DNA from 4 places in the Arthrobacter sp. UC242_113 genome. Region 1 is predicted to be linked to each of the others. Evidence: riboswitches for the same ligand, from Rfam matches in the RefSeq annotation. Region 1 holds a riboswitch; each other region holds the start of a gene.

Evidence for each region. A riboswitch is a leader RNA that binds a small molecule or an ion and turns the genes downstream of it on or off. The one in region 1 is predicted to bind cyclic di-AMP.
Region 2: linked by a shared signal. The riboswitch ahead of ACHMXB_RS00260 (M23 family metallopeptidase) and the one ahead of ACHMXB_RS20790 (hypothetical protein) in region 1 are both predicted to bind cyclic di-AMP.
Region 3: linked by a shared signal. The riboswitch ahead of ACHMXB_RS18270 (NlpC/P60 family protein) and the one ahead of ACHMXB_RS20790 (hypothetical protein) in region 1 are both predicted to bind cyclic di-AMP.
Region 4: linked by a shared signal. The riboswitch ahead of ACHMXB_RS16810 (LysM peptidoglycan-binding domain-containing protein) and the one ahead of ACHMXB_RS20790 (hypothetical protein) in region 1 are both predicted to bind cyclic di-AMP.

What each region holds. Positions count from the first base shown of each region.
Region 1 covers NZ_CP171968.1:4,550,188-4,552,382, reverse strand. The annotation lists gene ACHMXB_RS20795 (ATP-binding protein) at 1-975, shown strand, start outside; cyclic di-AMP (ydaO/yuaA leader) riboswitch at 1,080-1,235, shown strand; gene ACHMXB_RS20790 (hypothetical protein) at 1,239-2,129, shown strand.
Region 2 covers NZ_CP171968.1:58,243-60,437, forward strand. The annotation lists gene ACHMXB_RS00255 (metal-dependent transcriptional regulator) at 209-904, shown strand; cyclic di-AMP (ydaO/yuaA leader) riboswitch at 1,056-1,297, shown strand; gene ACHMXB_RS00260 (M23 family metallopeptidase) at 1,309-2,133, shown strand.
Region 3 covers NZ_CP171968.1:4,014,163-4,016,357, forward strand. The annotation lists gene ACHMXB_RS18270 (NlpC/P60 family protein) at 177-929, opposite strand; cyclic di-AMP (ydaO/yuaA leader) riboswitch at 933-1,135, opposite strand; gene ACHMXB_RS18275 (SulP family inorganic anion transporter) at 1,280-2,195, opposite strand, start outside.
Region 4 covers NZ_CP171968.1:3,690,936-3,693,130, forward strand. The annotation lists gene ACHMXB_RS16805 (hypothetical protein) at 1-5, shown strand, start outside; gene ACHMXB_RS16810 (LysM peptidoglycan-binding domain-containing protein) at 88-1,071, opposite strand; cyclic di-AMP (ydaO/yuaA leader) riboswitch at 1,078-1,246, opposite strand; gene ACHMXB_RS16815 (NAD(P)(+) transhydrogenase (Re/Si-specific) subunit beta) at 1,396-2,195, opposite strand, start outside.

The DNA.
Region 1 (2,195 bases):
GCCACCCAGGTGTCGCGTCTGCCGCTCGACGCCGGTGAGGTGGCACTCGCCGTCCGCGTCCCGCCGTCGAACGCCCATCCCGGGACCGAAGTGGGCAGCGTGGGTCACGCCCTGAACCAGATGCTGGACAACGTGTCCAACGCATTGGAGGCGCGGCAGGAAAGCGAAATGAAGGTGCGGCAGTTCGTGGCGGACGCCTCCCACGAGCTCCGCACGCCGCTCACGGCCATCCGCGGCTACACGGAACTGATGCGCATGACCGAAAAATTCACTCCGGACGGCCAGCGGTCCCTGGCACGCGTGCAGAGCCAGTCGGAACGCATGACGGCCCTGGTGGAGGACCTCCTGCTGCTGGCCCGGCTCGACGACGGGCAGCCCCTCAAGCTCAGCGACGTGGACCTTACGCAGCTCGTGATTGAGACCGTAAGCGACGAAAAAGTCATGGCACCGGACCGGGCGTGGCACCTCGACCTTCCCGAGGAACCGGTGTCGGTTCGGGGCGACGCATCGCAGCTGCACCAGGTGCTGGTCAACCTGCTCTCGAATGCGCGCAAGCACACCCCGCCCGGCACCACGGTGACCACCGGGGTCATGCGCTCGGCGGACGGCAGCGCTGTGATTACTGTCACGGACGACGGCGCCGGCATCCCGCCCGAATTCGTGGACAAGGTCTTCGCGCGTTTCGCCCGCGCAGACGCGTCACGCGCCACCCCCGCGCAGGCTTCCGTTGCGCCTGCCTCGGCGCCAGCGAAGGGTTCTGCTGCCGGCGGCATAGCCGCGCAAACGGCCCTCCGTACCGCGGATTCGCAGGGTGAACCGGGGGTTGCGTCGGCCGAGGGAACCAGCGGCTTGGGCCTGTCGATCGTGCAGTCCATCGTGGAGGGGCACGGCGGCACGGTGGAGGTCACGTCCCGGCCTGGCCGGACGGAATTTGCCGTCCGGCTGCCCACGCAAGGCGCCGCGCCGTCGTCGTGATGCCCGTTACCTAAATGTGACTTAACCAGAAGCCTCCTGTACGGTCGATAGAGTGCGGCCGCTACTAGAGCCGCATCTCCGGATTGACGCCCAGCTCTGCCGCTTCCCGGATTCCGCTAGTTCAGGCAGAGGCGGGGGAACCAGAGTCCCGGGCTTTCCGCATCAGCCCTTGGGGTGAAGCCGACACGTGAATTTTCCGTGCGGCCGGATGACCTCATCCGAACCCGACAGCTAACTCCGCAGGTGTTGAGAGGCAATCAACCATGTCTGAATTCAAGGCACAGGCGCGCCCTGATCGCGCCTCCCAGCAGTCTGACCGCAAGATTTCCCGTCACCGTGCAGAGCCGGTTCGGCCTGCGACGGGGTGGGGCCGCTTGACCGCTAGCCTTCCGTCCTTCGGGCGCCGGGCAGCGGTCCTGACCACTGCCGCAGCCGTGCTCGTTGGCGTCGGCGCCGCAGGCCAGGCGGCCGACCAGGCTGCGCCTTCCGCCGCCCCGACGGCAGCTGCGACTGCCGACGCCGGGGAGACCCTGAGCTTCGACAAGACGCTCATATCCGCCCTCCCGGCCCCGTCCGCGGCAGCGCTCTCAGCCCAGTCCTCGGACCAGGCCGCCACCAAGGCCGCCGCCGACAAGGCCGCCGCTGCCAAGAAAGCTGCGGCAGCCAAGGCCGCCGCTGCCAAGAATGCCGCCGCAGAGGCTGCCGCCGTCAAGGCCGCCGCTGCCAAGAATGCCGCCGCTGCCAACGCGGCCGCGGTAGCCAAGGCGAACGCTGCCGCTGCCAAGGCCGCCGCCGCGAAGACGGCCGCCGCTGCCAAGGCCAAGGCCGCTGCCCCTGTTGCCCTGAATGATCCGGCCGGCGCCCAGGCGTACGCGGCCAGCAAGCTGGGGTCCTTCGGCTGGGCTGCAGACCAGATGCAGTGCCTGAAGCGGCTCTGGACCAAGGAATCGGAGTGGCGCACGACGGCCACCAACGCGAGCAGCGGCGCCTACGGCATCGTCCAGTCACTGCCCGCCGAGAAGATGGCGACCGCCGGGGCGGACTACCGCACCAACTACCGCACCCAGATCAACTGGGGCCTGGACTACATCAAGGAGCGCTACGACTCCCCGTGTGGCGCGCTGAACTGGCACCTCGCCCACAACTGGTACTGAGCGTTACCGCGGCCAAGCCGGCCGATGACGAGCATTTCTGCACCGCTTTAGCGTGACCCCCTAGGT
Region 2 (2,195 bases), 140 kb from region 1:
TCCAGTCACTGAGATGGCCCCCGTCACAGGTCCGCGGATTATCCGGACTAATTCAAAATAGGCTAAGCTGGCACTGGACGTACGGGCAGACAGCCGGTGCTGCGCCGCCGTCATACAGGACCGCCGCTGCAGCTTGCCGGATCCCGGTGCGGCGGGCCCGCGGTACGGTGGGACGGACACAAATACTGGGCTCGAGGAGCTGAGCTGAATGACGGATCTGATCGACACCACGGAGATGTACCTTCGCACCATTCTGGAGCTGGAGGAAGAGAACATCGTGGCGCTTCGGGCACGCATCGCCGAACGTCTCCGCCACTCGGGCCCCACTGTTTCGCAGACCATCGGCCGGATGGAGCGCGACGGACTCGTCGTCGTCTCCGGTGACCGCCACCTGGAACTGACCGAAGTGGGCCGGAAGCGCGCCACCGAGGTGATGCGCAAGCACCGGCTCGCCGAGCGCCTGCTCGCCGACGTGATCGGCCTTGACTGGGCCTACGTTCATGACGAGGCCTGCCGGTGGGAGCACGTGATGAGTGAACGCGTGGAGCGCCGGATATACGAAATGCTGGACCACCCCACGGAATCGCCCTATGGCAACCCGATTCCCGGCTTGGCCGCGCTTGGGGGCCAGCCTGCCCGCCCGTTCTCGGACGGTGTGGTGAACCTGCTCGATGCCATGACCGGCTATGCTCCGGAATCCAGGGTCACCGTGAGCCGTCTGGCAGAACCCATCCAGGTGGAGCCGGAGTTGCTGGTGCAGTTGGATGAAGGCGGGATCCGGCCCGGCGCCGCCGTCTCGCTCGAACGCGTGGGGGAGTACATTTCGGTCCGGGTGCCCGGGTTCGAAGGTGCCCTTGAGCTGCCGCCGGAAGTCGCTGCGCACGTGTTCGTCAGGGTGGGTTAGCCCCGAAAAGCGGCGGTCGGCCGGGTGCTTTGTCCTGTCTGACATCTGCAGGCAGGATGACCCACCTCTTTTGCACAGCGAATATAACGGAATTATTACTGCGTCCCTTAATCGCCTATAGTTAAACAGCAACGCCGATGCAAAAGCGTTACCTGATCTGGAGCCGAACCTTGCCAGCAGATCAGTAGCACGAGTCACCTACTGGCAGGGGCGGGGGAACCACAACCGGCTGTTTCTACAGCCTTGGGGTGAAGTCCGCAGCAGCAAGTCTCTTCCGCAGAAGGAATCCTCCCGGGATACCCCTGTGCCGGAATGGCTTGTCATGGCGGGCCGGGTCTGAACTCTCTGACCCGAATCCGACAGCTAACTTCGCAGGCTATCCAGAGAGGAAGCAGTACTTGTCCATGCAGAATGCCCGGGGCCGCCGCCGCGCGTCCGGTCCCGCTCCTGAGCCGCGCCTCGCGGAGGCCATTGCCGCGGACCGTCCCCGGGACGCCCAGCGCGAAGCGCGCCGCCGCCGTCGGGGTCCGTTCCGGCAGGTTACGGATTTCGCTTCGGCCAGTGGTGTGGGGCAAAAAGCTGGAGTGGCCCTTGCTGCCACCGGCCTGCTGCTGACTGTTACTGTCCCCGCCACGAGCCCCGTCCTGGCTGCCGGAGAGCAGCAGGGAGCGGCATCCGCGTCCGCCGCCGCACCGGCCCAGCCGAAGGTCTCGGCGGAAGCGGCAGCAAAGATCGACTTCAGCCGCACGTCCGTCTCCACCACCGGAGACCCGGACGGAAAGCTTAAGCAGCTCCTGAGTGCCCAGTCTGCCGGCAGCATCAGCCGTGCGGCCTCTGTGGGCACCCTGGGCGGGCCGCTGACCACGCTGGTCAAGTCCTCGCCGTTTGGTTACCGGGTCAGCCCGATCACCGGCGGCGCCGGAGAGTTCCACCGCGGCCAGGACTTCGCCGCCCAGTGCGGCACTCAGGTGCTTGCTGCGGCCAGCGGCAAGGTCACGTTCTCAGGGTGGCATCCGTACGGGGGAGGCAACCGCGTGGTCATCGACCACGGCAACGGCTTGGAGACCACGTACAACCACCTGTCGTCCTCCAGCGTCGAGGTTGGCCAAAAGGTCACCCGCGGTGAGGCGATTGCCCTGAGCGGGACCACCGGCGCCTCCACCGGCTGCCACCTCCACTTCGAGGTGATGGTCAACGGGGAAGTCGTTGATCCCACCCTCTGGCTCTAAGCCAAACCGAGTGAGCACTCTCATTCCTGTGACATGCCGTGACCTGAATGTGACATTCGCTC
Region 3 (2,195 bases), 540 kb from region 1:
TCCGGAATGCATGGGGGACAATCCGGACCCGGAGATCCTGACTCGCAGCCGGAGTCTGCGGTCTTCATCAGGCGTAGCCAGTGTGTTCCCTACTCCTTGTAGAAAGGTGGGAGCACCTTGGGGGGCCGTGTTCCGCCGCCCCCAAGGCAGCGGAACACGGCGGTTTTTCAGCTCTGCTAGGCCGCGCGCACGAACGTGACGGGACCGGTGGCCGTGAGCCAGGACAGCGGGTGGGCCATGGTGGCGTTGATGCCGTTCATGCCACCGCTGATGACCTTGCCGCCGCCGGCGTAGATCGCCACGTGGCCGGACTGCACAATCATGTCGCCGGGCTGCGGGGTGGAGACAACCCTGCCGTGGCCCAGGAACTGCATCGGCGCGAGGTCACCCACATGGATGCCGGCGGCACCGAGGGCCTTCTCCACCATGGCGGTGCAGTCCTGCGTGATGCCGATCTGGGCGTAGGCGGACGCCAGCATGGTGGCGTTGACGCCTGCGGCGGCCTTGGCGGGGGCCTTCGGCGCGGGAGCCGCAGCCTTAACGGTGACCTTCGGTGCGGGCGCGGGCGCGGGTGCGGCGGCTGCGGCCGGCGCGGCTGCAGCCTTGGCGGGCGCAGCAGCCGGGGCGGCAGTGACGGGGGCGGCGGCAGGGGCCGCAGCTTTCTTCACGGCCGGCTGTTCGACGACAGGCGCTGCCACCACCGGAGCGGGGGTGGACTTGACCGCGGGGCGCTCAAAAGCGATCTTGACGCTGGAGGCGGCGCTCAGGGGAGCCTGGACCTGTCCGGCCGTCGCGGGGGCGCCGGCGGGAGCCTTGGCCTGCGGGGCCGGAGCGTTGGCGGCATTGGCTGCGACGCTGCCGGTGAAGGCCAGGCCGGATGCTGCAAGGATGACCGCAGCACGGCGGCCAGAAATAAAGCGGAACGACATGAAGAAGCCTCTCCCGATGCCTGCGAGGTGAGCTGTCGGATTCGGATGGGAGGCACCCGGCCGCGGTCCTGAGCGTGGTCAGGAACTGTGCGGCTTCACCCCCAAGGCCCGCTTCAAGCGGGCCGAAAAGTGGTTTCCCCGTCTCTGCCGGACATGGGTCTTCGAATGGTTCCTCGGGCTGCGGCAGAGTTAGGCAATCAGCGCGGGAGTGCCTCGTCGGTGAAGAAGGCACGTTTTCCACCGTACGGGAGGCTTTTCCGAATGTCACATTAAGGTAACGGGACCGTGTCGTTTCCTGCCATGCTGATCCGCGTCAGGTAGGGGGCGTGGGAGTCATGAAGTGATAATGCTCACTCTGCGGCGTTGAGCTTCCCGGCCAGACGTTCGCGCATCTGGGTGCTGGCTGAGTTGAGGCCGATCAGTTCCACCTCACGGCCGTGCCTGCGGTACTTCTCCGTGACCGCGTCCAGCACGGCGATGGTGGAGGCATCCCACAGGTGCGAGGCGTGCAGATCGATCACCACCTTGTCGATGTCAGGCTCGGCGTCGCCGGCGTAGTTGAACTGCGTGTAGAGGTCGTTGGAGGAGGCGAAGAACAGCTCGCCGTCCACCGTGTAGGTGGCTGCAGTCCGGCCGTTGAGCTCCACTTCCGTCCGCTCCACGGTGGCAAAATGGGCCACCCGGCGGGCGAACATCGCCATCGCCGCCAGAACCCCGACGCCGACGCCGATTGCCAGATTGTGGGTGACCACCACCGTGCCCACGGTGATCAGCATGACGGCGGTTTCCGACTTGGGCATCCGCTTCAGGGTGGCGGGCGCCACTGAGTGCCATTCGAAGGTGATGGCCGAGATGAAGATCATCACCGCCACGAGGGCGGCCATGGGGATGAGGCCCACGATGTCGCCCAGGGTGACTACCAGCACCAGCAGGAAGACGCCGGCGAGGAACGTGGACACCCGGCTCCGCGCGCCGGAGCCCTTGACATTGATCATGGTCTGCCCGATCACAGCGCAGCCGCCCATGCCGCCCAGGAACCCGGTGATGATGTTGGCCACGCCCTGGCCCCAGGATTCGCGGGTCTTGTTGGACCGCGTATCGGTGATGTCGTCCACGAGCTTGGAAGTCATCAGGGATTCCAGCAGCCCCACGAGCGCCATGGACAGCGAGAACGGGGCGATGGTCTGGAAGGTTTCCCACGTCAGAGGCACCTGCGGGATGAACAGCGTGGGCAGGCTTTCCGGGAGTTGGCCCTTGTCCTGGACG
Region 4 (2,195 bases), 860 kb from region 1:
TCTGAGGCCACCAAACACCGCAGCGGCGGGTGCTGATGCACCCGCCGCTGCTGTGTGTTCCGTATCGCCCGTGTGGCGGTCCCGCTGTTAGACATTCACCCGCACGTAGGTGGAGCCGGTGAGCCAGGAGGCCGGGTGCACGATGGTTTCGTTGACGCCATTCATGCCGCTGCTGATGGCCTGGCCGCCGCCGATGTAGACGCCGACGTGTCCGGCGCTGATCATCAGGTCGCCGGGCTGCGGGGCGGAAACCGGAGTGCCGTACTGGTAGAACTGCGTGGGCGCGAGGTCTCCGACGGACTTGCCGACGGAGCGCAGTGCCTGTTCCACCAGGATGGTGCAGTCCTGGGTGGCGCCGAGCTGTGCCCGGGCAGAGGCCACAATGGCTCCACCCACCCCACTGGCTGACGGGGTTGCGGCCGCCGGTGTAATCGAGGCGGAGGCGTTGTAGATTCCCATGCCGGAGGACGCCGGGGCTGCCGGGGCCGGAGCCGCGGGAACTGCCGGAGCGGCAGGAACCGCAGGCACGGCAGGAACCGCAGGCACGGCAGGAACCGCAGGCACGGCCGGAGCCGCAGGCACTGCGGGAGCTGCAACTGCACCAGGTCCCGGGATGAGGATCTGGTCGCCGGGGTAAATGACAGACGCCAGGGACAGGCCGTTCTCTGCGAGGAGTGCATCGAGGCCGACACCATGGCGTGCTGCAATGGCACCAAGGGTGTCGCCGGACACAACAGTGTGCGACGCGCCGGCAACAGCAGATCCACCGCTTGCCGGCGCGGGAACTGCCGGGGCGGCCTGCACCGGAGCGGGGACTGCCTGGGCGGGTGCTGCCAGCGCCTGGCCAGCGGCGGACTGGACTGCAGCAGCAGCGTCAGGCGTCTCCGGCGCGTAGGCACCTGCGTGTGCGGGTGCTCCGGCGCCGAAGAGGAGTCCGGAAGCGACGGCGGCGGCAGCCGCCGGCTTGGCAACCGAGGCGGCGTTGGACTTGAGGGAATACTGCAGGCCCTGCAAAGCGATGGACGTGGTCGGGGTGGCGCGGTGGCGCGCGGGTGTGAACTTACGTGACATGGTTGATGTGCCTCTCCCATGCCTGCGGGGTGAGCTGTCGGGTTCGGATGGGAGTCACCCGGTCCTGCCCGCCGCTAGGCGGAGCGTCTGGACTTAACCCCTAGGCCTTGGCGCGCAAGGCCGGTACAAAGGTGGTTCCCCCGTCCCTGCCTGTTGGTCATAGCGAACGGATCCCGGTCAGCGGCAGGGCTCGGCATTCTGCCCGGGAATGCCCCGAGCGGAACCAGGGCACCGGCCGAGGCTATCGCACTTGGGCACCCAAAGTCACATTTCAGTAACGAGGGCGTGTCGGAGAGGGTGCGGACGGGCCCCGGATGCTGCAGCCTACAGGGCCTTCACAGCGCCCAGCACCTTCGTCAGGGACTCCTTGGCGTCGCCGAACAGCAGCGTGGTCTGCGGCTCGAACATGAGGTCGTTCTCGATCCCCGCGAACCCGGGGCGCATGGAGCGCTTGAGGAACACCACCTGCCGTGCGTCCGCCACCTCTAGGATCGGCATCCCATAGATCGGCGAGCCGGCGGTGGTCTTGGCGGCGGGGTTCACGACGTCGTTCGCGCCCACCACCAGCGCGACGTCGGCGGTGCGGAACTCGGAGTTGATCTCGCCCATTTCCTTGAGCGATTCGTAGGGCACATTTGCCTCGGCGAGGAGCACGTTCATGTGCCCGGGCATGCGTCCCGCCACCGGGTGGATGGCGAAGTCCACGCGGGTACCCCGGGATTCCAGGGCCTGCGCCAGCTCCGCGGCGGTGTGCTGTCCCTGCGCCACGGCCAGCCCGTAGCCGGGGACGATGATCACGCGCTGCGCGTAGCCCAGCAGCACGGCCACGTCCTCCGGGCTCGACGAGCGGACCGGACGGTCGCTCACGGCGGTGGATCCCGCCGTCGAACCTCCCCGGAACGCGCCGAACAGAATGCCGGCCACGCTGCGGCCCATGGCCGCGGCCATCGCCCGGGTCAGGATGGTGCCGGACGCCCCCACCAGCGTGCCGGCCACCACCAGGAGCACGTTGCCCAGCACCAGGCCGGACGCCGCAACCGCCAGGCCGGTGAAGGCGTTGAGCAGCGAGATGACGATCGGCACGTCGGCGCCGCCCACCGGCAGCACCAGCAGCACGCCTGCCA